DNA from 3 places in the Cytobacillus sp. MT66 genome. Region 3 is predicted to be linked to each of the others. Evidence: riboswitches for the same ligand, from Rfam matches in the RefSeq annotation. Region 3 holds a riboswitch; each other region holds the start of a gene.
The links. A riboswitch is a leader RNA that binds a small molecule or an ion and turns the genes downstream of it on or off. The one in region 3 is predicted to bind glycine.
Positions count from the first base shown of each region.

Region 1: it holds a riboswitch for glycine, as region 3 does, so the genes downstream of both, AC1Q59_RS14035 (trimeric intracellular cation channel family protein) here and purU (formyltetrahydrofolate deformylase) in region 3, are expected to answer to the same signal.
Region 2: it holds a riboswitch for glycine, as region 3 does, so the genes downstream of both, gcvT (glycine cleavage system aminomethyltransferase GcvT) here and purU (formyltetrahydrofolate deformylase) in region 3, are expected to answer to the same signal.

Region 1 is NZ_JBXAFB010000007.1:46,917-56,735, reverse strand. It holds gene AC1Q59_RS14045 (molybdopterin oxidoreductase family protein) at 1-2,283, opposite strand, end outside; gene AC1Q59_RS14040 (hypothetical protein) at 2,286-2,708, opposite strand; glycine riboswitch at 2,858-2,955, shown strand; glycine riboswitch at 2,956-3,044, shown strand; gene AC1Q59_RS14035 (trimeric intracellular cation channel family protein) at 3,093-3,704, shown strand; gene AC1Q59_RS14030 (transporter substrate-binding domain-containing protein) at 3,977-4,807, shown strand; gene AC1Q59_RS14025 (amino acid ABC transporter permease) at 4,879-5,541, shown strand; gene AC1Q59_RS14020 (amino acid ABC transporter ATP-binding protein) at 5,538-6,260, shown strand; gene AC1Q59_RS14015 (M20 metallopeptidase family protein) at 6,274-7,491, shown strand; gene AC1Q59_RS14010 (DUF378 domain-containing protein) at 7,557-7,868, opposite strand; gene AC1Q59_RS14005 (PhoX family protein) at 8,084-9,819, opposite strand, start outside.
Region 2 is NZ_JBXAFB010000005.1:105,305-115,123, forward strand. It holds gene comGC (competence type IV pilus major pilin ComGC) at 1-178, shown strand, start outside; gene comGD (competence type IV pilus minor pilin ComGD) at 181-621, shown strand; gene AC1Q59_RS10880 (phosphatase) at 605-928, shown strand; gene comGF (competence type IV pilus minor pilin ComGF) at 879-1,361, shown strand; gene comGG (competence type IV pilus minor pilin ComGG) at 1,351-1,734, shown strand; gene AC1Q59_RS10895 (YqzE family protein) at 1,800-2,015, shown strand; gene AC1Q59_RS10900 (YqhG family protein) at 2,150-2,950, opposite strand; gene AC1Q59_RS10905 (DEAD/DEAH box helicase) at 2,919-4,622, opposite strand; glycine riboswitch at 4,910-5,004, shown strand; glycine riboswitch at 5,008-5,083, shown strand; gene gcvT (glycine cleavage system aminomethyltransferase GcvT) at 5,189-6,292, shown strand; gene gcvPA (aminomethyl-transferring glycine dehydrogenase subunit GcvPA) at 6,310-7,656, shown strand; gene gcvPB (aminomethyl-transferring glycine dehydrogenase subunit GcvPB) at 7,649-9,109, shown strand; gene AC1Q59_RS10925 (rhodanese-like domain-containing protein) at 9,281-9,661, opposite strand.
Region 3 is NZ_JBXAFB010000004.1:221,115-230,933, reverse strand. It holds gene AC1Q59_RS09530 (FMN-binding glutamate synthase family protein) at 1-1,045, opposite strand, end outside; gene AC1Q59_RS09525 (FMN-binding glutamate synthase family protein) at 1,068-2,471, opposite strand; gene AC1Q59_RS09520 (YqjF family protein) at 2,602-3,348, shown strand; gene AC1Q59_RS09515 (FbpB family small basic protein) at 3,403-3,573, opposite strand; gene purU (formyltetrahydrofolate deformylase) at 3,609-4,478, opposite strand; glycine riboswitch at 4,655-4,735, opposite strand; glycine riboswitch at 4,738-4,839, opposite strand; partial or broken gene AC1Q59_RS09505 (hypothetical protein) at 4,809-4,877, shown strand; gene asnB (asparagine synthase (glutamine-hydrolyzing)) at 4,954-6,801, opposite strand; gene glnA (type I glutamate--ammonia ligase) at 6,855-8,192, opposite strand; gene dapF (diaminopimelate epimerase) at 8,208-9,065, opposite strand; gene AC1Q59_RS09485 (LL-diaminopimelate aminotransferase) at 9,081-9,819, opposite strand, start outside.

The sequences.
Region 1 (9,819 bases), on a different contig from region 3:
TTCATCCGCAACATGCAAAAGGGTGACGGATGAGCTGATTTGGTATCGCTTCCTAAGTGTTTCAATTCGGCAGGAAGCATGCTTAAAGGTCGGCTGCTTGGATAGAGGGTCTGTAAAATCAGCGGTTAGCTCATTGGCCGCTTCATTGTTTTCCCATGTACCGAAGTGAAACGGGACAAACACCACACCCTTTTTGATCGTATCCACAATTCTAGCAGGAACCTTAATGCTCCCTCTTGGTGAAGAAACCTTGACAACCTCTCCCGGAATCAGCCCCAAATTTTGAGCATCTTCAATATTTATTTCTGCATACCCTTGAGGAGCGACCATTTGAAGATAGGGTGATCTCCCGGTTTTCGTCCTGCTATGCCAATGCCACACAAGACGGCCTGTCGTTAACCAAAACGGAAATTCCCCGCTAGGGTGCTCCGCCGGCGGAACATAGTGGGTAGCATACATGATGGCCCTGCCATTGGCGTGAAGATCTTCAAACTCTTCCCTTGTCCTTGGCCTTCCTGTAAATAGCACTTTCCCATAACTTTGCGCATCATCTGGGGTTGTATGAAATTTTAAATCCGTATACAACCTTGGGGTTCCCAGAGGATGCTCCTCATTGACGGGCCATCTGAGGCCATTGTATTTCATTAATTTTTCGTAGGTAATGCCGGACATATCACTCGGTCTCCCTTTAGAGACCCGTTTCCACTCTTCAAAACATTGTTCTGGAGTATTATATGAAATCAGCGGGTTGCCTTCCTTATCCCTGAAGTCCATTCGCTTTGCGAACTCAAGCAGGATTTCAAAGTCAGACAGAACTCCATTTGGCGGGTCCACAGCCTTGGTTAACAGATTAATCGTCCTGTCCGTATTTTCCATTGTCCCTTCTTTTTCTCCCCAAATAGCGACAGGCAGCACGAGATCGGCCACTTCTGTCGTCTCGGTCAAGAATGCATCCTGTACAACTACAAAGGTTTTCTCAAAGGCCTTCTTTGCACGCTTTCGATTAGGAAGGGAAACCATGGGATTCGTATTAATATTCCAAAAGAGCCCTATCTTTTCCTGCTCCATTAAATAAATAATTTCCTCAATGCCCTTCTCTGGCCCTACTTCGAGCTGCTTCTCTTCCACATTCCACAAATGGGCGATTTCTTCAATATGTTTAGGATTATCTGGGTTCCGGTTTCCTGGGTAGGTACCTACCCCTCCTACCGTTCGATTGGAAGAAGAACTTGGCTGGCCAGCCATATGGAAGGGACCGCTTCCCGGTTTGCCTATAAGCCCTCTCATCAAATGCAAATTGTTAATCGCCACACACGAACTTGTAGCGTCAACACTTTGGTAGGCACCTTGAAGAGTGGTACATACTAGAGAAGGTGTCCTTCCAAGCACTTCAGCTGCCCTCTTGATCTGTTCCACCGGCACCCCTGTTACCTGAGAAGTAAGCTCAGGCGTCCATAGCTCAACTGATCTTTTCACCTCATCAAAATGAATTGTATAATTTTGCATAAATTCGTGGTCAAGAGAGCCATTTCTTATCACAAGGTGAATAATTCCATTTAACAAAGCTAAATTGGTACCGGGATTTAACTGTAAAAATAAATCTGCCTCCTTTGCGGTCAAAGTTTTCCTTACATCTACAACAATCATGAACGGATAGCCGGTCTCACGTTTTCGCTTCATGATTCTTTCAAACAGGACTGTTCCAGTTTCGGCTGGGTTATGTCCAAAGAGCATTAGCGTATCGGTCAAATCGACATCTTCCATGGAAGCAGGAACGCCATCAGCACCGAAGGACTGAAGAAGAGCCCATTCAGTTGTAGCCGTACACAGTCTAGTATTGGCATCTAATAGATGAGAGCCGATTCCTGCTCTCCCGATCTTCGCAATCGTGTAATAGGTTTCAATCGTGGACTGGCCGGTGGAATAAATCGCCACCCCATTCCCCCCGTGGCGCTCTAAGGCCTCCTTTGTTTTTTGAACTAGCACGTTAAGTGCCTCTTCCCATGAGGCTGGCTCAAGCGTACCGTCTTTGCGGATTAATGGCGTAAGCAGCCGATCTGGACTGTTATTCGCGTACCATTGATTTTCTCCTTTTGGGCCTAATCTTCCTCTATTAATAGGGTGTTCGGCATTTCCCTTAATCCCTACAATTTTATTATTCTTAACAGCTATATAGCATCCGCAGCCGATAGAACAAATATTGCAGGTGCTATAGGCCCATTTATCAACTTCCCCTTGGGAATACACATTCATATCCACTCTGGATTCATTGTTCCATGACATATTTACGCATCATTCCTTTCCTTGCCCCTGAATAATGGAGGGATAATATATCGGGTTTCATACTTTCCAAAAATGCTCTGAACGTCCGGAACCATACTTGTTAACTCTTCCTTTAAAGACTGATAAAGCTGCCTTCTTCTGACTATTTCTTGCAGTTGGGGGCTATCCATCCACCTAGCTGCCCGAACCCAGCTGCGTATTAAAGGGTCAGCCGCTTCATCATCTCGATATAGAATGGAAAGATATTGTTTAAGATCTTCTTTATTCTGATCTTCTTTTTCAAGGAGATGGCTGATATGCTTGACTGTCCAGTCCATCTCCAGCAGGAGGGGAGTTAGTCTAAATCCGATAGGGTTTTTGCTGGCAGGAGATTCTTCTGTGAGGACCTTTAAAATCTGTGTTATACGTGCTATATGCTGATTCATGATGTTTTCACCGCCTTATTAAGGATAAAAGCGCCATTTCTCAACATATATATGTCCATAATTAGGGAAAATACCGTATTCGTCATTTGGTTATTGACAAACCAAGCAGTCGTCCTCTACTGTATAAATATCAAAAAAAATACTTGCGAAAGACTGCTGTGGGAGAGACCGTGTGTATAGACGGCGCCGAAGGGGAAAATCTTTTAAAAAAGATGAATCTCTCAGGCAAAAGGACCACAATGGGACGCATCTCTGGAGAGCGCTTCAAGCCACCCAAGGGGTAGACCTTCCAACAATAGGTTATAAACTCTCAGGTACAAGGACAGAGGAGACATACAGGTTTCTCTGTCCTTTGTTATGGACTTATTGATTGGAGGGTTTATTATGGTTTGGGATGTATTGAACGTGATTGGGACCATTGCCTTTGCGATAAGCGGAGCCATTACTGCGATGAAAGTAAAGTATGATATCATCGGTATTTATATTCTAGGATTAATTACTGCCTTTGGCGGAGGGGCTATTAGGAACCTGCTGACTGGGATTCCAATTAGCCAATTATGGCAGCAGACTACTCTATTTATTATTGCGCTTATTACCATTACGATTGTATTTCTTTTACCAGACGATGCCGTTCATCGATTGAATGAATGGAATCTTTTTGACGCTATCGGACTCTCTGCCTTTTCTGTTCAAGGCGGGCTGCAAGCACATATGATGAATCTGCCACTACTGGCTACTATGTTTTCTGCTGCAATTACCGGAGCAGGAGGAGGCATTATTCGCGATGTATTGGCTAACCAGAAACCAATGGTATTTCGCAAGGATATATATATTTTTTGGGGAATAATTGCTGGATTTATCATCGGTATGGGATGGGCAGAGGATAGCTATCTATTATATGCTATTTTTGTTATGATCTTAATCTTACGTGTTGCTTCACATCGGTTTGGCTGGTGCTTGCCGGCTAGAAAGATTAATAAATTACAAGGGAACTAGATACCTGCAGTTGCACTCCAGTTTGGTCTTTGTATCTAAAACATCAAAAGAATGAATAAAGCTGCATGATTTACTTTAGTGCAGCTTTTTTAATACGCTGTTTTACATATCCCCCACATCGTCCCCATTTATTATTTTCCAATATTTTAAAAATGCTAACTTTCATAAAATCATCTTGCTTTTCCATTATTATTTTAATAGAATAGTTATATCAAAATACTTTACTATGCTAAATAAATAAAGCACTAAAGCTATATTAGGGGGATTCAGCCTTGAAAAAAGCATTATCATTACTATTTATTGCTGCACTTGCTTTAATGGTTGCGGCTTGCGGCACACAGCCTAACCTGCCTGACACATCGAAAAACACACAGAAAAAAAATTCATCTGCCAGTAATACACTTGCTGAAATTAAAGAAAAAGGTGAAATTACCATTGGTTTAGATGATACACTTCCGCCAATGGAATACCGTAATGAAAAAAATGAGTTAGTCGGTTTTGATATTGATTTTGCTAATGCACTTTCAAAGGAACTTGGGGTGAAAGTCAAATTCGTCCCATCCGCATGGGATGGAATTATTCCCGGCTTAGATGCGAAACGTTTTGACATCATTCTCTCTTCCATGAATGTAACGGATGAAAGAAAGAAAAAAGTCGATTTCGTGGAATACTTTGGCGTTGGACAAGTGTTAACTGTTAAAGCCGGCAATCCTTTAAATATTAAAACAATTGATGACTTAAAAGGAAAAAATGTGGGTGTCCAATTGGGCTCAACCGGTGAAACAGCAGTAAAATCCATTGACGGGATTAAAGAAGTAAAAAAATATGATTTGACTACAGATGTATTTAATGACATGGGACTTGGGCGTGTAGATGCTGGAGTTGTTGGCGAAATGATTGGCCGATATTATATGACGACAAAACCCGGGGTATTTGAAGTAGCAGGCGAGGCATTCAATGTTCAGCCTATGGGAATTGCCGTTCGAAAAGGTGATACCGAGCTTAGGGAATCCTTGCAAGAGGCTGTCGAAACGCTTGAAAGTAATGGAACATTAAGTGACATCAGCCAAAAATGGTTTGGTTCAGATATTACAAAACAATAATACAGACAGATATAGGATAAATCGTTGATCCGATTTATCCGTTTTTACTTTTAAAAGGAGAGGTTTAAACAATGAGCGAATTTTTGTCCTTTACGGCAACCTATTTGCCTTACCTTTTACAAGGGGCATTAGTCACAATTGAAATCGCCGTAATTAGTGTGATTTTTGGAAGTATCATAGGAATCTTTGTCGGACTTGGCCGGGTTTCATCGAACCCCCTTCTATCACAGCTGAGCCGCTTTTATATTTGGGTCATTCGCGGCACTCCCCTATTACTGCAATTATTTGTAATTCACTTTGCTATTCCATCTGTATTCAGTTCCCTAACGTTGCCGCCGTTTGTATCAGCCTGCATTGCATTATCACTTAATGCTGCTGCTTATATTGCGGAAATTGCAAGGGGAGCGATACAGTCCATTGATAAAGGACAAATGGAAGCAGCCAGATCACTTGGATTAAGTTCAAGCCAAGCCATGAGACGTGTCATCATTCCTCAGGCGTTCCGCCGAATGCTGCCGCCTCTAGGAAATGAATTTATAGCTTTAATAAAAGAGTCCTCCCTCGTATCAACCATTGCTTTATATGATTTGCTTCGGACAGGTCAACAAATCATCAGCAGCACGTATTTATATATGGAAGTTTTTCTATTGGTTGGTTTAATCTACTTATTCTTAACGACTATTATGTCTTATATTGTAGGGAAAATTGAGAAAAAAGTTGGTGCTTACGAATGATTTCATGTAAAAATATCGTAAAGAAATTTAATAATTTAGAAGTTTTAAAGGGCATAGATTTAGATGTTGCTCCTGGTGAAGTCGTAGTTATTATTGGACCCAGCGGCTCAGGTAAAAGCACGTTTCTGCGCTGCATGAATCATTTAGAAACAGCTGATCTCGGTACAATCACGATTAATGGTAGAATAGTAGAGTCAAAAGAATCTTCATTAAATAAACTTCGCCAAGAAATCGGCATGGTTTTTCAGCAATTTAATTTATTCCCCCATATGACTGTGTTGGAAAATATTAACGAAGCACCTGTTTTATTGAAAAAAATGACTAAAGATCAGGCAAAGAAAAAAGGTCTGGAGCTTCTAAAAAAAGTAGGACTGGAAGAAAAGGCGCACGAGTATCCTAACCGTTTATCCGGCGGACAAAAGCAGCGGGTGGCGATTGCCAGGGCGTTAGCTATGGAGCCAAAAATTATGCTGTTCGATGAGCCTACCTCTGCTCTTGACCCTGAATTGGTTGGAGAAGTACTCAATGTTATGAAACAACTAGCTAAGGAAGGAATGACCATGGTCATTGTTACACACGAAATGGGGTTTGCCAAAGAAGTGGCCGATCGCGTTATCTTTATGGATGGAGGCTTTATTATTGAGCAAGGGCCACCCAAAACAATCTTCGAAGCACCCCAGCATGAAAGAACAAAAGAATTTTTAGGACATTTAAAATAGGAGAAGATCCGCTATGAATAATGTATTTAATAAAGAACTTGCCGCAATACTTGATGAAAAAATAGATCTGCTGTTTCCAAAGCTAATAGAAATCCGCAGAGAGCTTCATATGAATCCCGAGCTTAGCAGTCAGGAATTTGAAACAACCAAACGCATAAATGGCTGGTTAAAAGAATTTGGAATTGCTCAAATCCCAGCCAATTTAATAACAGGAACCGCTGGTGAAGTAACTGGAAAAGGACAGGGACCAACGATTGCTTTACGGGCTGATATAGATGCACTGCCAATTCAAGAAGCATCTACCCTCCCATTCCGTTCTAAAATAGATGGGGTCAGTCATATGTGCGGCCATGATGTCCACACAACGATTACTTTAGGAGCAGGAATCATCTTACAAGAACTAAGTGATAGGCTGCCTGGGAATGTCCGCCTTTTATTCCAACCGGCAGAAGAAACTGAAGGCGGAGCCGTTTCTATGATTGAACAGGGGTTATTAGAAGGAGTCCAATCAATTATCGGTCTGCATAACTCGCCTGATATTCCTACGGGAACAATGGGGATAAAAGAGGGATCCTTCATGGCCAGCTGTGATGATTTTATCCTTACCATAAAGGGAAAAGGCGGACATGCTGCTTTGCCGGAAAACACAATTGATCCAATTATGATCGGCAGTGCCGTTGTCAGCCAGCTCCAAACAATTGTGAGCCGCACCGTATCTGCCAAGGAATCTGCCGTTGTCAGCATCGGCTCCTTCCAAGCAGGAGCCACCAATAACGTCATCCCTGATAAGGCAATTTTGAAAGGAACCGTCAGAACTTCTAATGAAGAAGTCAGACAAAAAATCTACCAGGTATTCAAAAAGATGGTTACCAATACAGTAACAGGGTTCGGCGGAGAGGTTGAAATTGATTATCAATTTTTAATTCCAGCCGTTGTCAATGATGCAAGAATCACAGAAATCGTTCGCTCTGCAGCTGTATCCATTGTGGGAGAGGAAAATACGATTCTCTCGGATTCAACGATGGGCGGAGATGACTTTTCCTACTACCAAAAGAAAGTACCGGGATGCTATGTATGGCTAGGCTCAGGAAATGAAGAAAAAGGAATCATCCACGGCTTGCACCACCCTGAATTTATGGTCGATGAAGAAGCCATTAAAATCGGTATAAAATGGATGGTTCAATCTGCCTTTCATTTATTACAGGAGCACAGAGACTTAACAAAGAACTAATAATAAACTGCGCAAAAATGAAAAGAAGCTTCCAACTTATATGGTTGTTAGCTTCTTATTTCTTTTTATTCGTCTTCTCTTTTTTTGAAATCAGCTATTTCATTTTCCTCGCCAAATTCAGTACCATAATTAAGTTTGCCATAGTCTTGCCTATTATTAACTTCTGCTCTAGAATCCGTCTCTTCCCATTGCTTAAATAATAGGGTCAAACAGACTAAACCGCTTAGCCCAACAAGACTGTAGATGACTCTTGATAAAAAGGCGTCTTGTCCGCCAAATAAAGCTGCTACTAAATCAAAATTAAAGAATCCGATTAATCCCCAATTAATTGCCCCAATGATCACCAATGTTAAGGCAATTCTTTGCAGTGTCCTCATGAAAGCTGCCTCCTTTAAATTAGATTCCTCAAAAATACAATTCTTTACTCTTCGGTCAAACTGGCTACCTTTAAGTACTAAAATTGCATTTTTATTTTTTGTTTCAAATGAGGATTTCATACATTAAAATTGGGAATTTCATTTTGATTGACTGCACCTATTTCAGGCTTAAGAAAAAGCCCTGTAATGTTACTTACAGGGCTACTCTTATTGTCTTAATTATTCAGCTGTTCAAGCTTTTGTTTGGATGGAGTTTCATATTTGACATGTCCTTTTATATCGGTGATGTTGCGGCTTCCGCCCACGCCAAATTGACCCGAATGCAGATCATCCTTAGAATAGACACGATAGGTTTCACCTGGTTTTAACGTGCGGACAAAAGTAAGTTTGCCATTTTCATCACGTTCCCAAAGATTGATAGGCTTTTCAATTTTAATGCGGCCGATTTGACCCTTCTTCATTAATAATCCGTCCCAATAGACTTTTTTTCCTGGTTTTGGTTCTTTATTTGGTTTTTCATTATTAATAGGTTTTTTTTCAGGCATGTTTGTTAAAGAAGGCAGTCCAGAAATATAACCAATACCGCCTGTTTTATTAATACCAATCTGTTCGTCAACTGCTTTTAGTAATTCATCCTTATTAACAGCTGTAATTGACTTACCTTCTACTTCATCACCAGGATGCTGGAAATTACTAAAAATGTATGAGAATCCATTGCGATCATCAGCAGCAAATAATCCAGTTGCTTCTGCACCTGCTGGAACAGATAAGACACGATCTAATTCTTTCGTATCAACATTATAAGCCCAAACGTAGTTATTTGTGTGTGCCCCACTATCTTCACCAATAAAGAGTGTTCTCATTGATTCAGAATAGCTTAGGTTATCAGGATTGGCTACTTTATCTACATTTGCAGTGTTACCAAATGAATCAGCTTCTTTTAAATCTTCACCAACGACTAATCCGGACATGGATGGTGCTACATAAGAGCTGTTAATAGGCTTTCCTTCGCTATCCTTTTGAGCACCTTGCAAATCTAATTGATAAGTTACACCAGCTTTAATTTTTGGTAATTGAATATGGTCTGCTGGATCTTTTCCTGTTGAATCTTTTTCCATGGCTTTACTTTGATCGGAAATAGCAATATATACTTTACTATCCTTTTCGTTTAGTGTTATCCCTTCCATTTTGTTAAATTCAGTTGTCGCACCAAGCATTGCTGCGTAACGGCGTGTTTCAAGGAAGGCTGCTGCTTTTTCTTTGCCAGGTTTAAGTTTTAAATACTCAACTTTTCCTTCATTTGAGTATGTTTTAATAGCTGTAAAACCTTCTTTAGGCGCGTCTGAAGCTTCAAAAATATCATTGAATTGAATGCCGCTATCAATAATTTTTTTCACTTCTTTATCCGTTGCATGTCCTAAATTAATCCACTGCAAATCTCCTGAACCACCGTTTTCAGTTCCAGTTTGTTTAAATGCAGCAGCATATAATGTACCTGCTGATAAATCTTTTTCTTTGTCAGCCACGTACATAAACATTCCTGTATTACCACCATCATCGCCGTAAAATACAGTTTTGTTATCAGGCATTACTTTAGCTAGCTCATGAGAGAAACGTCCTGTACTGTAATGTTTTACAACTGATGTTTTTCCATTCTTATTTACTGTAATTTCTGGAGTGTAGCCATAGAAATAAGGATTAGCTTTTGCTTTATCTCCAAAATAGAATTGAGCAAATGTTTCAACTTGGCTTCTGACTTTTGAAGTTGTATCTAAGAAAAGACGTGCATCTGGTTCGTACTCTTCAGAACCTAAATGTGTATTCCATGGAGATAATGATCCGTTACATGGGATCCAAAGTCCATCCACTGCTGAAAAATCAATCTTTTCAACTTTTACAGGTTCCAGTTCACCTGTTTTTTTGTCCTGTTTCAATTCTGTCAAAGACATAG
Region 2 (9,819 bases), on a different contig from region 3:
ATATGAGATGGATAAGCATAGTCTTCCAGCGGATATACAGGCATTAGTTGCTGAAGGTTACCTGAATGATGGTGAAAATTCCTGTCCAAACGGAGATGCTGTACAAATCTCCGCAGAAGGAGTTGTTTCTTCAGCTGCTGCTGAACCAGAAGTGCCTGCAGATGGAGCGGCATCCTAGTAATGAAAAGCTCAGAAGGCGGATTTACTCTGCTTGAATCCATGTTTGTTCTTAGCGTATTCCTCATCATTGCCTCGTTTTCTGCCTTTCTGCTGAAGCCTCAATTTTTATTCCTAGAAAGACAGCAATTTATTTCACAGCTTAAGGCGGATATTTTATTTGCTCAAAACTATGCCATTTCCCATCAGACGGAGGTGATTATACAAATCCGGCCGGAGGTGAATTCCTATTATATGAAAGAAAGATCGAAGGATAATCTTATCCTTAATCGCCAAATACCTGATTCTATCACTTTTCGCGAAGGAACGATGTCGCTATATATACAATTTCTTGCTGATGGAAATGTTACGAAGTTTGGGACTTTTTACGTCATTTCCGGCAAGAAAAGCTACCGTTTCACCTTTTTAATTGGAAAGGGAAGATTTTATGTGGAAGAGGAATGATGGTTTTTTTTTAACAGAGATGCTGCTGACGTTAGCAGCCTGGCTGATAATTGCAGGGGTAATTTTTCCTCTGATTATTCAAGCTGCCAATCATGCAATGCTAGTAAGGCAGGAATATGAGGCGACGAAAATATTATATGAGAAACTATCTGAGGCAAAATTAGCCGGGGGCATGCCTGGCAGTGAAACAATTGTGATGGAACAAACAGCCTATGACATAACACAAGGAAATGGGGCAGGGGAGGTTTGTGTAACTTATGAGGATCTACTTGGAAAACCAAAGCAAAAATGTGAGCTATATCAATAATAAAGGATTCACGATGCTGGAAATGCTTTATGCATTTTCGATATTTCTGTTATTTGCATCATTCTTTCCGCTCAGCATGCGATACCTTCTGCAGCATGATGATTTGGAAGCAAGATCAAAAGTGCTAGAGTGGAATGTTTTTATGAACCAGCTGAAAAAAGAACTAAGAATGGCAGAATCCTTTCAAGTGCTATCAGGTGAAAGAATAACATTAAATAAAAGCGGACAGGTCATTTTGTATGAAAAAAATGGAACAAATATTAGAAGGAGAGTAGATGCCAAGGGGCATGAGATTGTCTTTCAGGCAGTTGACACTGTTCATTTTGAAAATATCAATAATGGTGTGAAGCTGACGGTGAGGGACGTGTATGACCAGCAGCTGACTGCTTCTTTGTATTCTTATGTCCAGCCGGAGGAAGCAAATGCTCCATAATCAAAAGGGCTTTACCTATCCGCTTACCTTTTGCATAATAATTATCGCTATTTTCGTTCTTTCCCTGCAGCTGGAACAATTTTTGACAGAGAAACAATTCTTTAAGGAATCGGAAAAACTTCTGCAGCAAGACTTCTATTTCCTAAGCTCGTTGAAGCAAGTAGAAGAGAAATTTAATATTGAGGAAGAGGAGCTCCCCACTGGAACGATTCAATATAAATACGGAGATGTATCATATAGTACAACAAAGCTTTCCGACACAGTTTTCAAAGTTAGCTTTACGCTGAAAATGGATCAATTCCCGCAGATAATAGGAACAGGTTATTACGACAAAGCGGAAGGGAAAATGACCAAATGGGCGGAAAAGAACTGAAGATTGTTTAAATCTTCCAAAGGATGGGCATACTGGAAGATGAAGAAAAATTCTAGGTGGCGTTCATGAAATCAAACGATTATATCAAATATATCACCCAAACCGTTGTCCAGTATATTGACCAGCCCAAGGATGAACGAAAAAAACAGCGATTGGAAAAAAAGCAAATGAAAGAGCCATTCTTAACCAAATGGTTCGGCGTCGTTCCATTTGCCCTTTACTCTACCATCCATTCCATTAATAAAACGAAAAGAAAAAAGTACAGAAAAACCGGCCATTGAGCCGGTTTTTCTTTTGCGCATAAAGCACCGGGGGACAGGCCCCCGATGCTTTACAGTATCACCGCGCTGGGGGACAGGCCCCCGATGCTTTACAGTATCACCGCGCTGGGGGACAGGCCCCCAGTGCTTTAAAGCTATGCAGTAATTGTGTTTTCTGTCAGGTAAAACAATCCGCCGTTAACAATAGATATATTAATTTTTGGCTCATAAAGCTCCTGCAAAGCGGTTTTCTCAATTTCATAGCTTTCGCCCTTTTCTTCCAAATCCTCATAAAAATGCTCCAATAAGTCGGAATCCTTTTTCCAGCGGGTTCGGGCCTCTTGTGCCCAAGTGTGATCCTCAGCGCTAATTTCATTTTTTAGGAAGTTTTCAACTCTGGCAATCCCGCTTTTCGGCATAATTAAGGGTGAAATGGTAAAAGAGAAATCAGGGATTTTTGGCGTCAGCTTTAACTTCTGCAGCTTATCGTGGAATTCATCCACCATCTGTCCATTAATTAATTGCAGTCCAATCGAACGAAACACATCTCGTTTTCTATCGCACTGGTAGGAAATCCTTAGGTTCAAGCCAAGCCATGGCCGAAGCGGCATTTGGTTTCCATGGTTCTGTCCGGTATCTTCATATAAACGAATATAGCCGGCAAGCTTTTTTGCCGATTGAAAAATCTGATGAAGGCGAGGAGAACCAAAATGAATGATTTCCCCTTTGATATTGTCAGGCGCAAGCTTTGGATTGGTAATGAGTGTCAGCTTCATCGGATTTGGCACTCCGCCAGTAGATTCTAAGTAATGCCAGTAAAAGGGCCGGTTCATCAGTTCTTTATCCAATTCAATACTTAATTGCACGGTTAAATAGCCTTGCTGATTTTCAACGATCTCACAACTATTGGCCAGAAAAAACCTTTCAAGAAAACGATGAATTTCCTGTTGCTGCATTCATTTCACCTTCTCTAATTTCCTCAGCAAATTGAATCATTGCTGTTAAATTATCCATTTTAATTTTCATTTCGCCTGCAGTTGATGATTGGCCGAAAATATCGGCGAGATGGTCCTCAATATTGCCAAAATCAAGCCTCGTAAGAATTTCATCCAAATCGCCGATGACCTTTTCAAAAAGATTTATTTTCTCATATAAAAGCTTTAATATATGCTCTTCAACCGTATTTTTCGTAGCGAAATTATAGATCATGACGTCCTTTTCCTGTCCAAGGCGATGGATACGGCCAATTCTTTGTTCAAGCCGCATCGGATTCCAGGGTAGGTCAAAATTAATAATATGATTGCAGAACTGAAGGTTAATCCCTTCACCGCCGGCTTCCGTAGCAATAAGAACCTGAACATTTTTCTGAAATAACTCTTTCATCCAATCTTTTTTCCCTCTTTTAAACCCGCCCCGAAATGGAACAGAGGAAATTCCATGCTGTTTTAAGTACCATTGCAGATACATTTGTGTGGCCCGGTATTCAGTAAAAATAATAACCTTATCATTGATTTGTTTGATTAGTTCCAGTGCTTTTTCAGCCTTTGAATTTTGCTTTACGGCTTCAACCTTGGATACCAAAAATTGAATTTGTTCCTTGAACTGTTCCGATGGTTCTTCTTTGCGCTCAAGCATATTTTTCAGTGTAAAATAAACGGCCTCCCTGCTGCTGCATGCTTCACGCTGCAGAGTCATCACGGAGAATTGGCTTGTATTAATCGAGCCCCATTCACCATCACTGCGAAGATTGGATACAGCTTCGTATAGTTCCCTTTCTTCTTTGGAAAACTCAATAGGGCATGTTTCGACCTTTCTTTTTGTCCACTCGATCCCTGTATCAGCTCGGCGGTTGCGGATCATTACCTTATTTACAAGCGTCTTTAAATGTTCATCATCATCTAAAGACCGGGAATCTTTTTTATATTTCTCATAAAAAGCTGATTCTGTTCCTAAATGGCCAGGTTTTAATAAAGAAACAAGGTTAAAGATCTCGCTTACCCTGTTCTGAATCGGGGTTGCAGTCAATAGGAGACAGAATTTCTTTTTTAAATTTTGTACAAACTCGTAGTTTTTGGTTTTGTTATTTTTTAGTTTATGAGCCTCATCAATTATGACCAAATCATAATCCTGCTTATAAATGATTTCCCTATGCGGTTCCCGCTTGGCAGTATCAATCGAAGATACGACAACGTCACAGCTTTCCCACACATAGCTTTTTCTTTGGGTAACAGCCGGGATAAAGAACTTGGAATTTAATTCGATTGCCCATTGTGTAACAAGTGATGCAGGCACTAAAATTAATACCTTTTTTACAAGCCCGCGAATCATATATTCCTTTAAAATCAAGCCTGCTTCAATCGTTTTGCCAAGACCAACCTCATCGGCAAGGATGGCTTTTCCATTCATATTTTCTACGACCTGCTTGGCCACTTCAAGCTGATGCGGCAAAGGTGTCAAGCCGGACAGGTGCTTTGGAGCCTGCAGTCCCTCAAATTCAGGAATGGTTGTATGGGTTTCAACCTCTACTGCTAATTTAAACAGCTCCCAGGGGGCCCATGGCCCGTCATCGCTAATTCTTGTGAGAAACTCCTCCTGCCAGGAAGAATCGAAATTTATTTGCACCGTCATAAGAACAGCCCCTTTAAATGTGTAACTGGTTGCAAAAATTTAAGGTTATATTTAACGTTTTTTTATAGTAGATTAACCATTGCCGAAATACATTTATAATGGTAGGATAATTGTAGCTTTGAAAGTTTTGAAATTTGCCAATACCGTTTTATTTGAAATGTGTACTGTTTATATTTTCACCTTGGTTTAACAACGGATCTAAAGCAATTCGCAATATGAATAATTGGAGCAATTTTAACGTCATTTTTGTTTAGTATGAACCAACTTGGAAAAATTTATAAATGCGGATGATAATAAGGGGAGAGACTGCATATGTGGCGCCGAAGGAGCAAGCAAACTTAAGGTTTGTGAATCTCTCAGGCAAAAGAACCCTTATTGGACGTAGCTCTGGAGAGTGCCCGCTATTGGGCCACCCACGGGGAAAGCCGTTTACGGTTAAACTTTCAGGTGCAAGGACAGAGATCTTCTCAATTCATGAGGGGGTTCTCTGTCCTTTTTTGTTTGATTCAGCATTATAAAGGTGAATTTCAAAACTTTTATTCAGGAATAAAAAGGGGGACGAGTAAATGTCACAGTTAAAACGCACACCATTATTTGATGTTTATAAGGAATATGGCGCAAAGACAATTGACTTCGGAGGCTGGGATCTGCCTGTACAGTTTTCAAGCATTAAAGAAGAACATGAAGCCGTACGTACTAGAGCGGGATTGTTCGATGTATCCCATATGGGAGAAATTGAAGTGAAAGGTCCAGACAGCCTTTCCTACCTGCAAAAGATGATGACAAATGACATCTCAAAATTAAAGGTTTCAGGTGCCCAGTATACAGCAATGTGCTATGAAAATGGCGGGACTGTTGACGATTTGCTTGTCTATCAATTAGCTGAGAATCATTATTTGCTGGTTGTTAATGCATCCAATATCGAAAAAGACTATAAGTGGCTTGAAGACCATTTAGAAGGCGATGTTGAAATCAAAAATCTTTCTGATGAAACTGCACAGGTTGCCCTTCAAGGACCATTGGCTGAAAAGGTGCTTCAAAAACTTGCAGGTGATACGAACCTTGCAGAAATCGGATTTTTTAAATTTCAGCAGGATGTTGATCTGAATGGCAAAAAGGCTCTTGTTTCCCGAACAGGCTATACAGGTGAAGATGGCTTCGAAGTATACTGTGATGCGAATGATGTCGTTTCCATTTGGAAGGATATATTAGAAGCGGGACAGGACGAAGGTGTGATTCCAGCAGGCTTAGGAGCACGTGATACCTTGCGCTTTGAAGCAAATCTTGTCCTTTATGGCCAGGAGCTTTCACCGGAAATATCACCGCTTGAAGCAGGTATTGGATTTGCTGTTAAAGTGAAAAAAGAGGCAGATTTTATTGGAAAAGAAGCCCTTTTACAGCAAAAAGAAAATGGCCCTGCAAGAAAACTTGTTGGCATTGAAATGATTGACCGCGGAATTCCGCGCCATGGCTATCCGGTTTATAAAGGAGAAGAGCTGATAGGTGAAGTGACAACAGGCACCCAGTCGCCAACTTTAAAGAAAAATATCGGTTTAGCCCTGTTAAAATCAGATTACACAGAGCTTGGAACAGAAGTTGAAGTAGAGGTCCGCGGCAAACGGCTTAAAGCAGTTACAGCAGCAACGCCTTTTTATAAAAGATCTAAGTAAGAGGGGGACAAAAACTCATGAAACATCGCTATTTACCGATGACAGAAGCAGATACAAAAGAAATGCTTGCCACAATCGGTGTCAATTCAATCGATGAACTATTCAGTGATATTCCTGAAAGCGTCAGATTCAAAGGGGAATATAACATCAAGCCTGCAGCAACAGAGACAGCCCTGTTAAAAGAGCTTACTCAAATGGCGCAAAAAAACGCTGATCTAAGAAGCAATACTTCCTTCTTAGGCGCTGGTGTTTACGATCACTACATGCCAGTGATTGTTGACCATGTTTTATCCCGTTCTGAATTTTATACAGCCTATACACCATACCAGCCAGAAATTTCCCAAGGGGAGCTTCAGGCAATCTTTGAATTCCAGACAATGATTTGTGAATTAACCGGTATGGATGTAGCTAACTCTTCCATGTATGATGGCGGAACTGCTTTGGCTGAAGCTGCTATGCTAAGTGCAGGGCAAACACGCCGGAAAAAGATTCTTTTATCCAGTGCTGTCCACCCTGAGTCCAAGGAAGTTGTAAAAACATATGCAAAAGGACAGTACATTGAGGTTGTTGAAGTTCCTCATAAGGATGGGGTAACTGATATTGATGCCCTTAAGGATTTAATTGGCGACGATATTGCTGCAGTTATTGTTCAATATCCAAACTTCTTTGGAAGAATTGAACCATTAAAGGAATTAGAAGAAATCATCCATGCACATAAATCTATGTTTGTGGTTTCCAGCAATCCGCTATCACTTGGTGCATTGACTCCTCCTGGAAAATTTGGGGCTGACATCGTTGTCGGCGATGCGCAAGTTTTTGGTATTCCAACAGCATTCGGCGGCCCGCACTGCGGTTATTTTGCTGTAACTAACAAGCTTTTAAGAAAAGTTCCTGGACGTCTTGTCGGACAAACGGTTGATGAAGAAGGACGCCGCGGATTTGTATTGACATTGCAAGCGCGTGAACAGCATATCCGCCGCGATAAAGCGACATCCAACATCTGTTCAAACCAAGCACTTAATGCATTAGCTGCATCTGTAGCCATGACAGCTCTTGGCAAAAAAGGCGTGAAGGAAATGGCAGCAAGCAATATTCAAAAGGCCAATTATGCAAAGAATCAATTCAAGCAAAACGGCTTTGAAATTGCTTTCGAAGGTCCATCCTTTAACGAATTCGTTGTTAAACTAAATGCGCCTGTTAAGGAAGTTAATCAACAGCTTCTTAATAAAGGCATCATTGGCGGCTATGACTTAGGACGCGATTTTTCAGATTTGCAGAACCATATGCTTGTAGCTGTAACAGAGCTAAGAACAAAAGAAGAAATCGATACATTTGTTAAAGAAATGGGGGAGTACCATGCATAAGGACGATCAGGCACTCATTTTTGAAATAAGCAAACCTGGACGCATCGGTTATAGCCTCCCGGAAATGGATGTTCCGGAAACGGATCTTAATGAACTGATCCCAGCAGGATATTTACGGGAAGAGGACGCAGACCTTCCTGAAGTAGCTGAACTTGATATTATGCGTCATTATACAGCTCTTTCCAACAGAAACCATGGTGTGGATTCAGGCTTCTATCCATTAGGTTCCTGTACAATGAAATACAATCCAAAAATTAATGAGAATGTGGCAAGATTCCCTGGATTTGCCCATGTGCACCCATTACAGGATGAAAGCTCTGTCCAAGGGGCAATGGAGCTTCTATATGATCTTCAAGAGCATTTGAAGGAAATCACTGGTATGGATCAGGTGACACTTCAGCCGGCTGCAGGGGCACACGGCGAATGGACAGGATTAATGATGATTCGCGCTTACCATGAAGCAAACGGCGACCTTAAGCGTACAAAAGTCATCGTTCCAGACTCTGCTCACGGTACAAATCCTGCTTCAGCATCTGTTGCTGGATTTGAAACAATTACGGTTAAATCGAATGAAAAAGGTCTAGTAGACTTGGAAGATTTAAGACGTGTAGTGGGCGAAGACACTGCTGCCCTTATGCTGACAAATCCAAACACGCTTGGTCTTTTTGAAGAAGAGATTCTAGAAATGACAGAGATTATTCATGGTGCAGGCGGAAAGGTTTACTATGATGGAGCAAACCTAAATGCCGTTATGTCTAAAGCTCGTCCTGGAGATATGGGATTTGACGTCGTTCACCTCAATCTTCATAAAACCTTCACTGGACCGCACGGCGGAGGCGGACCTGGTTCTGGACCAGTTGGCGTAAAATCTGATCTAGTGCCGTTCCTGCCAAAACCAGTGTTGACTAAGCAAGGCGACAGCTATGTATTTGATTATGATCGTCCGCAATCAATCGGCCGTGTGAAGCCTTATTATGGAAACTTCGGCATCAATGTCCGTGCGTATACGTATATCCGCTCAATGGGTCCTGATGGCTTGAAGGCTGTTACAGAATATGCTGTATTAAATGCAAACTACATGATGAGAAGACTGCAGGATGCCTACGATCTTCCATTTGACAGACATTGTAAGCACGAGTTCGTATTAAGCGGAAAACGCCAAAAGAAACTTGGTGTGCGTACGCTCGATATTGCAAAGCGCCTGTTAGACTTTGGCTACCATCCGCCAACCATCTACTTCCCGCTTAATGTGGAAGAGTGTATCATGATCGAACCTACTGAAACAGAATCAAAAGAAACACTGGATGCATTCTGCGATGCCATGCTGCAAATTGCTAAAGAAGCAGAAGAAAATCCAGAAATCGTTCAAGAAGCTCCACACAACACAGTAATCAAACGTCTTGACGAAACTCTGGCAGCACGCAAGCCAGTCCTGCGCTACCAAAAACAATAAGTGGACAGAGGTCCTTTGTCCTGTTTTCTCCAGCTATGCAAACGGGTCAGTGGGTTAAACCATTGTCCCGTTTTTTTACTATCAGGATAAGGGGTGCACAGCACCTAACTATTAATTGGCAGTAAAAAAAGACCTCTCAAAATGAGAGGCCTTTTTATATCGCTTGCTATTTTACTTCCTTTTGATTTTTCCTGACCATTTTTTAAAGCCGCCCTGCAGTTGAGAAAGGTCTTTGTAGCCTTTACGATGCAGAAATTGTGCAGCCCTTCCGCTTCTCATACCGCTTTGACAATATAAGTAGACTGGCTTGTCCGGGCGAAGCTCAGTTAGCCGCATTTTCATCTGCGAAAGCGGGATATTGCGCGCCCCAAGGATATGTCCTGCTTCGAACTCATTTGGTTCGCGGACATCAATTAATTGTGCTTTGCGGTATCCTTCACGGAATTGATCTTCAGTTAAGGTTTTGACAATCCTTTTCTGATACAGCCACATGATAATAGAATAAACAGCAAGGGCTCCTAAGATAATTAGCAGGAAATATAGTGTGTTCAATTTTAGTCTTTCTCCTTTCACGCTTAACTAAGCCAATTCTATTATATAAGTCATCATCCGCATGAGTAAAGGAATTCGGACAAATTTTTCATGATAGCCTGAAATGAGAATCCTTTGAAATTTGGCTGATTTTTGGTAGACTTAAACACAGGATTAAT
Region 3 (9,819 bases):
GCCCGCCTGATATAATCAAGCTTATCTTATCTCGCATTTCTCTTTTTTCTAAATGATTAACAGCCCTGACAAGTGCATGAAGTGTTGGAATACCGAAGTCATCGCATAAAATGGGAGGAGCATCCTTCATAGCGGCTTGGCCGCCATCAAGGGCAATAAAATCAACCCCCATCTCTATTAAATGGTCAATGTCTTCTTCAAGTTTCCCTCCGGCCCCAATTTTGGCACCGATGGGAATTCCGCCAGTCATGTCCCTCAGCTCTTTCACCAGTTCTTTTAATTCATATAATGTTTGATTTTCAAAAAAATGTTCGTATATAACAGCGTCTTCATTTTCCTTGAGATTCATAATATCCCGGGCACGGCCTGTCAATTCCTGAGGCGGTATTTTTTTGCCCATGCCAAGCACGGCACCTTGTCCCAATTTGATTTCAATCATGTCAGCTCTCATGATTTCGGACTCATCCTTTGCCCAATTGGCTTTGGCAAACTGTAAGATATACTTTCCGGCGGCATCTAATTCCTCCGGCAGGATGCCGCCTTCTCCGGAATTAATAGCCGTTCCAGATTTGCTTGCCGCTTTAGCCAAGGCGATTCTTGCCTGCTCACTGACTCCTACTCCATATCCCATTCCGCTGATAAGAAGAGGAATCTTAAGTTCTAAGGGTTTTTTTGCTTTTGGGCCAATGGTTACCTTCATATCCACTTCTTGCTCGCCATCAATTGGAAAAGGCGTCGTTTGCGCAGGAATAAAAGTAATGGGATCTAAATGGGGCCATTTAATATAAGAGCTGACAAGCGGACGATAAATTACTTTACCGCTTGAAGCCCGCAAGCTATTTTCAATGACATTCTGAATGCCTATATGTCGAAGTCCAGGCATTAATTCCATAATATTTTCCTGGTAGCTGTCCGTTAAGATGATTTTCCCTGTCATTTGTACGATTTTTTTCACAATCCAGCGCCAGCCAATGACAATGATTAGCACAACTAAAAGCATAAGCAATAACATCGCTATGGTCAGATAGAATAATAAAAAGTGCATATGTCACTTCTCCGCTAAAAATTTATTTCTCATTTACCCATGAATCAAATGTATAAGGGATTCCAAGAATTTGCGCAGTTATCTCATCATAAGACACGATATCCTTTTTGGATAATTCCTTTAAAGAGCGTTTCCCCATGGCTCTTAAGGCTAATTTCATTTCCTCCGAGCTTGATTTTAAAAATTGCTCCGCAGCTTTTGCACCTTCTTCTATTTTAAATTGACTTTTGAACTTCCCCTCATTCCAAACCACCTGAGTAGGAGGTTCAAAGGGAAGGGCTTTCAGTGATTGCGAATTTGAAACGGCAAAAAGTATGGCTGAACCGACATAAACAGCATCAGCACCAAGCGCCAGCATTTTCAAAAAATGTCCGGGAATTAACAGCCCCCCTGAAGCGATTAAGCTGACTTGATCTTTCATACCTCGTTTATCAAGGTGTTCAACTGCTCGGGGAATGGCATGTAAGGTTGGGATGCCCATATCATCGGAAAGAATTGGCGGGGTACCATGAGTAGCTGCCTGCCCCCCATCGATAGCGATATAATCAATTCCCATTTCAAGGACATGGTCAATATCTTCTTCAATTTTTCCGCCTGCCCCGATTTTTACACCGATCGGTACACCGCCCGTTAAATCTCGGAGCTGAACAACCAGTTCACGCAATTCCTTAAGAGTCTGGTTTTCGAAAAAATTATCATAAATCACAGCTGTTTCATTTTCTTTCAGACCCATAACTTCACGAGCGCGGCCGGTGAGATTTTCAGGAGAAATTCTTCCTCCAATTCCAAACAAAGCTCCTTGCCCCAGCTTAACCTCAATCATATTTGCCCGCCTAAACAATTCCTCTTCCTTTGACCATTCCGTCTTGGAAAATTGTAAAATATATTTACCTGCTATATTCAGCTCTTCCTGCATCACGCCGCCCTCTCCCGAGTTAATAGCCGTCCCCGCAAGGCTAGCAGCCTGGGCCAGGGCCAGCCTCGCTTCTTCACTGAGTGCGATTCCATAGGCCATCCCGCTAATCATGATGGGGATTTCGATCTCCATAGGCTTTTTGGCTTTTGGCCCTATCGTTACGGAAATATCCACTTCTTCCTCGCTATCTACTGGAAATGGACTTGTCTGCGCAGGGATAAAAGTAATGGGATCCAAATGCGGCCATTTTCGTCCGGAGCCAAGCGGCCGATGCAGTACGTCACCTGTTTCCGAGCGCAGGCTGTTTTCCAACAAATCTGCTACCCCAATATGCCGTATCCCCGGGAGCAGCTCAGAAATATTTTCATCATAGGAATCTGACATCGCTATTTTTCCATATTTCCTTACCATTAGCTTTGCAATTAGACGCCAGCCCAAAAGGATAGCAAAGAACAGAACAAACATAATTGTTACCAATATAAAAGTCATATAATAAAAGAAGATTTCCATATTTTCCTCTGCTCCAATATAGGGATCATATCCTCATTGTTGCCAAAAATTTACTTTAATACCAAAAAGGGAATAAAATTGTTCTACGCCTGCAAACTAATTATGAAAAATAATTCGGAAGGTGCTGCTATTGAAGATCTTGCAGGATATCGCTCATCGCCCTTGGCCCCTGCCATCAAGCCTCTGGAACATGCAGCAAAAATGGAGAAATCTATTATTTTGCCATTGGCCAATTTCTCCAGACATACTTAGACCGTTTATTCCTTCGTCATTGCAGCTTGACACTTTTAATCAATGGGCTTGGATCGGAATCATTGTGTTTAAAATGGAAGGAATCTATTTGCGGGGAATGCCAATCATATCTGTTGTTCCTGGGTTTGCCGAAATTAATGTGCGGACATATGTTCAATATAATGGAAAGCCAGGGATTTTCTTTTTATCGCTTGATGTAGGAGACTGGGCATCATTACATATCGCCAAAAGATGGTATCACCTGCCCTATCAGGCTTCAGACGTCATCTTCCGAACGGAAAGTCCATTGCATTATTGCCAAAGCAAGCGAAGAAGGGAACAGTCCATTCCAGCTGAGTTTAAAGTGAAATATGCACCTAATTCAGATATATTTATTCCGAAGCAAGGAACCATTGATCACTTTCTTACTGAGCGCTACTGTCTTTACAGCACAGATCTGCAAGGGAATCTCTATAGCGGGGAAATACATCATCAAGCCTGGCCGCTCCAGCATGCGGAGGCAGAAATAAGCAGCAGCACACTTTTATCCCCTTTTGGGATTAGCATTACTGATGTATTGCCCCTTTTCCATTTCTCCAAAGGTGTCAATACACTATTCTGGAATATTAAGAAACTTTCAACTTAACCATATTTTTTTGGACAAGAAAAAACCCCTTACCAAACGGCAAGGGGACATCTGTTATCCATTTATAGCTCTGGCATTTCCAAAGCGAGGAGTCCTCTTTTTTTTGGTTATGTCATGTTTTTCATCAAGCCGTTTCTCAATCATTTCCAGCTGATCACGATCTCTCAGAAGCTCTTCTTTATTCTGTTTAATTAAGTCAGTTAATGTTAATCTTTTTCTTTTCATTGTTAGCTCTCCCTTGTTGTCAATTCTGATAAGTTTTATTCAAACACAATTGTCTTATTTCCATGGACAAGAACACGGTCATCCACATGCCAGGACACTGCTTCTGCAAGAACACTTCTTTCCACATGTCTGCCGGCAACTTTTAAATCTTCAGCCGTATAGCGGTGGTTGACGCGCAAAACATCCTGCTGAATAATTGGGCCTTCATCAAGGTCATTTGTTACATAGTGAGCGGTCGCTCCAATTAGCTTTACCCCCCGGTTAAATGCTCTTACATATGGGTTGGCGCCAACAAAGGCAGGTAAAAAGGAATGGTGAATATTGATAATCCGATTCTCATATTGGGCAATAAAACTAGGCGACAGTATTTGCATATACCTTGCCAAAACAATAAAGTCGACCTTCCCATCCATTAACTCTATTGCCCTCTGTTCAGCCTCTTCCTTCGTATCATGGGTTAATGGAATATGATAATACGGGAGTCCGTAGCTTTCAACCTCATCCGAAAGATTGGGATGATTACTGATTACCATTGGAATATCGACCGGAAGCTCCTTGGATTTCCATCTCCATATCAGCTCAAGAAGGCAATGATCCATTTTTGAAACAAGAATGGCCATTCTTTTTCTCTTTTTCGTACTGCTTAATTTCCAATCCATCGAATAAATCTCTGCAATTTCATGCAGATCCTGTTCAAGCTGGTCATATGATTGATCGAAATCCTCAAGGAAAAATTCAATTCTCAAAAAGAATCTGCCTGCAAACGGATCGGTTGTATGCTGATCAAAATGAACAATGTTTGCTTTATGTTCTACTAAAAAGTTTGAAATAATGGATATCAATCCAGCCTTTTCAGGACAGGAAATTAGTAATACAGCTCTATTTTTTTTATCATTTAATACCATACACATACCACCATTCTTCGAAATATTCATGAATAGCGTTCCCATCAGCAGCCGCAAGAATGCCTTCTGCTGTCATCTGCATGCGGCCTTTGGAAATAATAAATTGAAAAGCAGCAGATACGGCAACGTTTCTCCAATAAAAAAAAGGACAGAAAAGGATAATAATTATTACCCTTTCTCTGTCCTTTTACCTGAGAGTTTAAACCCACCTAAATGGGTCCCCGTTGGTGTCGTATCAGATACGATCTCTCCAGAGACGCGTCCTGTTGTGGTTCCTCTACCTGAGAGATTTGTTCCATGGGTCTTTTCAGGAACTTGCTCCTTCGGTGGCTACTGTTTTGCACTCTCCCACAACCGTCAACCGCCCATATTGAATTTTCATTAAATTTAGAATACTAGTTAATCGGCAAAATGTCAACCTAAAAACCAAAGTTTGTGTTAAAATTCACAAATTGTTCATTATTCAGGGGGCTTTCTAATCGATTATATTAATGTTGTAGTGTTTAAGCCATATATTTATTTGCACCAGATGGGCAATTAACTGAGGACCTGTCATGAGCTGGCCAAACCATGGCACTTTGAAGGATGACCCGTCAGAATCCAGTATCTCTTCTGCCTTTTGTTTTGAAACCAGTTCAAGAATGGGGTTGCTTTTATCGTTTAGAACATTTTTTAGCATCTTCTTTACGGCAATTAAATATTCGGGGTTATGTGTTTTTGGATATGGACTTTTCTTGCGGTATAAAACATCATGCGGTAATATGCCTTCCATGGCTTTGCGCAGTACTCCTTTTTCGCGTCCATTGAGCATTTTCATCTCCCATGGAATATTCCACACATATTCAACCAGTCGATGATCTGCAAATGGAACACGAACTTCTAAGCTTGCTCCCATACTCATTCGGTCCTTTCGCTCCAGCAATGTGGACATGAACCAGATCATATTTAAATAAAACATTTCCCGACGGCGTTTTTCTAAAGTCCCTTCCCCTATTAAATGCGGTACCTCAGCTAATGTATCCATGTACCGCCCGCTGACATATCCTTTTAAATCAAGCTTTTTCTGCCAATGCGGCAAAAGCAGCTGATTTCTTTCTTCTTCAGACTTCATCCAAGGGAAAGAATTTGCTTGCAGGAGTTCTTTCCGGTAAAACCAGGGGTATCCGCCGAAAATTTCATCTGCACATTCCCCAGATAAAGCTACTGTATAGTTTTGTTTAATTTGCTCAGAAAACCATAATAATGACGAATCAACATCAGCCATCCCCGGTAAATCCCGCGCCTTAACGGCATCCTCCAAGCGTACCGCGAGAAGAGCATTATCCATATACTCAAAGTGATGCTGCACCTGTAAAAATTCAGCAACCTTTTTAATCCACGGCCCATCTGCATCAGGCTGGAATAAGCTAGTTTTAAAAAATACATCATTTTGCTTGTAATCAATGGAATACGTATGCAGGATCTCTTTTCCTTTTTCCTTGAAGTCATTGGCAGCAATGGCACTAATGGCGCTTGAGTCTATGCCCCCTGAAAGAAACGTGCACACAGGAACATCTGCCGCTGTCTGTCTAATGACAGCATCTTTTACGAGGTATTTTACCTGTTCAATGGTCTCTTCAAGTGTATACAGGTGTGTTTTACTTTCAACATTCCAGTACCTTCTGATTTTCAATCCATTTCGGTCATACCTCAATATATGTGCCGGACGCAGCTCCTTAAGCCCTCTAAAAACACCGTGGCCTGGTGTCCGGGAAGGTCCCAGCCCAAAGACTTCCTGCAGCCCTTCCCGATCAATTTCGGCCAATACATCTGGATGTTCCAAGATCGCCTTAATTTCCGAACCAAACAAGAGCGATGACCCATGCTCCTTGAAAAATAATGGTTTGACACCAAGGCGGTCTCTAGCCATAAAAAGACTTTCATGCTGATGATTCCATATGGCAAAGGCAAAAATCCCATTTAAGTGTTCCACACACTTCTCATCCCATTCGATAAAGGATTTTAATAAAACCTCTGTATCTGAATGAGATTGAAATGAATGTCCTTTGCTTGCTAATTCCAGGCGTATTTCTTCTGTATTATATAACTCGCCATTATATACAATGGTATAGACTTGCCCATCCGTCGACCTTGTCATTGGCTGGGCACCTCCAGCGGGGTCGACAACAATTAGTCTCGTATGCCCCAGCAGAGCATGCCGGGCACTAAATACATTTGCTGCATCTGGACCCCGCTTTGCCAGCGTTTGCGCCATCCTTTTAACCACAGGTACTTGCTGATGTAAATCTTGATGCCAGTCAATCCAGCCTGTAATACCGCACACGTAACATCACTCTTTCATTGGGAATTTTCCTCTGGCTTTAAGAGTCTAATATTTTAATAAAGGGTCATATACTGTTCCCTTTCCCATGGATGTACTTGGGTTCTGAAGACATCCCACTCAATTTCTTTCGCCTCAACAAAGCGATTTAGGATGTGTCCTCCTAATGCTTTTGTGATGACCTCATCGGTCTTTAAGTTTTCTATGGCATGAGCTAATGTGGACGGCAGGTCGTAAATACCATTTTCAAGCCGTTCTTTTTTTGCCATTTCGTAAATATTTCGATCAATTGGCTCTGGAGGGGTTAACTTATTTTTGATTCCGTCTAAACCTGCAGCAAGCTGAACAGCCATTGCTAAATAGGGATTCGCTGACGGATCGACACTTCGCACTTCAATCCTGGTGCTTAAGCCTCTAGATGCGGGGATTCGGATAAGCGGACTTCTATTGCTGGCAGACCATGCAATATAACAGGGTGCCTCATAGCCCGGAACTAAACGTTTGTAGGAATTTACTGTTGGATTTGTTATTGCGGTAAAATTAGGGACATGTGCTAGGATTCCCGCCATAAAATATCTTGCTGTATCGCTGAGCTGCAAATCACTGTTTTGATCAAAAAAGGCATTTTCTCCGCCTTTGAACAAGGACAAGTTACAATGCATGCCTGAGCCGTTTACGCCAAATAACGGCTTAGCCATAAAGGTTGCGTGCAGTCCATGCTTGCGGGCAATGGTTTTTACAACAAGCTTAAATGTTTGAATATCATCACACGCTTTCAAAACATTTTGATATTTAAAGTCAATTTCGTGCTGTCCTGGAGCAACCTCGTGATGTGACGCTTCAATATCAAAGCCCATTTCTTCAAGTTCTAGTACAATATCCCGGCGGCAATTTTCGCCAAGATCAGTGGGGGCTAAATCAAAATACCCGCCATTATCATTTAATTCCAGAGTCGGCTGGCCGCTTTCATTCAGCTTAAAAAGGAAAAACTCTGGTTCTGGCCCAACATTAAAGTCAGTAAATCCCAGATCATTCATTTCTTTTAGCACCCTTTTTAGGTTATTGCGCGGATCTCCTTCAAACGGTGACCCATCAGGATGATGGATATCGCAAATAAGACGGGCAACCTTCCCCTTTTCAGCCGTCCAGGGGAAAATGACAAATGTATCTAAGTCAGGAAACAAATACATATCCGATTCATCGATACGGACAAATCCCTCGATGGAGGAGCCATCGAACATCATTTTATTATTCAGTGCCTTTTCCAGCTGGCTCACTGGGATTTCAACATTTTTAATAGCTCCAAAAAGGTCAGTAAATTGCAGGCGGATAAACCGTACATTATGCTCCTTTACTAATTCAAAGATACTCTCTCTCGTATAAGACTTTTTCATAATAACTCCCCCTAATCATTTTTTGTTTAAGATAAAATCCCCATTACATATATAAGCTGCTTCGCCTCTTTTCCAAACACGGTTGTTTTTATCCCATGTTACCGTCAAATCTCCCCCTGGAAGATGAACAGTGATAGGAGCATGTTTGTCAATCAGGTTATTTAACGTTGAAGCCACCACGGCAGCACATGCTCCCGACCCGCAAGCCATGGTAATTCCTGAGCCTCTTTCCCACACACGGTATTCAATTTCCCGGCGGTTTTTCACATGAACGATTCCGACATTAACCCTATCCGGAAATAAATCAGCGTGTTCAATTACTGGGCCAATTTTCTCTAAAGGCACCCCTTTAATGTCATCTGTGAACAGGATGGCGTGCGGGTTGCCCATTGAAACACAAGTCAGATGATAGCTTTCACCTCCTATCGTTAAGGCCTCATTGATGGATGTGGAACTAGGATCACCCAGCATCGGGATTTCCCCCTTTAAAAGCTTTGGCTCTCCCATATCAACGGTCACAAACCGGACCTCACGCGTCCCATTTCCCTCAACCATAACGGTTGCGTTACCTGCCAGTGTTTCAATGTCAAAGGCAGATAAATCAGTGTACATATGATCAGATAAATATTTAGCGACACAGCGTAAACCATTGCCGCAAGTTTTTCCTTCTGACCCATCCGCATTAAAGATTCTCATTTTAAAATCAGCTGACTTAGAGGGACAAATGAGAATAATCCCATCCGAACCAATCCCGAAATTTTTATCTGAGATTTGCTTAGAAAGCTCCGAGAAGTCAATGTCCTCCATCGGTTCTTCTAATAAGTTGAAGAAAATATAGTTATTGCCTAGACCTTGCATTTTTGTGAATTGCATCTTATTCATCTCCATTTAAAAAATAAAGTCTGTTCTGCTGAGTCTAGCTTTCACCTCCTCCATAATCTGCTTTTCCTCTTCGATCCCATCAGCCTCAAAGGTAACGGAAAATCGGACATAGCGTCCTGTCTCATCCCATGGCACAGTAGATATCAAATGTTCCAGGATTAAGAATTGGCTGAATTCCTCTGCTGAGGTAAAGCCTGGGCCGTCTTTGACACCAATTGGGGCCTTTGTATATAAGAAGAAAGATCCTTTCGGTTTTACTGCATCAAAGCCGCATTCCGATAATGTCTGTGCCAGCATTTCATGCCGTCTTGCATACTTTTCTGCTGTCTGTTGAGTTATTTCTGGGTGAGACAGGGCAAATGCCGCGGCCTTTTGAATAGCCATAAACTGCCCTGAATCATTGTTGTCTTTAACTGTTGCAAACGCCTTGACCAGCTTTTCATTCCCTGCAATAAATCCAATCCTCCATCCAGTCATATTGAAGGATTTTGACAGAGAATGAAGCTCTATGCCAACCTCCTTTGCTCCCGGAATTGATAGAAAGCTAAGAGGCTTTTCGCCATCAAAAACTAAAGCAGCATAAGCAGCATCATGAACGACTAATAATCTATTTTTCTTCGCAAACCTGACTGTCTTCTCGAAGAACTCTCTGTTTGCAACAGCCCCAGTGGGGTTATTTGGATAATTTAAATAGAGCAGTTTGGCTTTTCCAAGAACTTCAGCACTCAATGAATCAAGGTCTGGC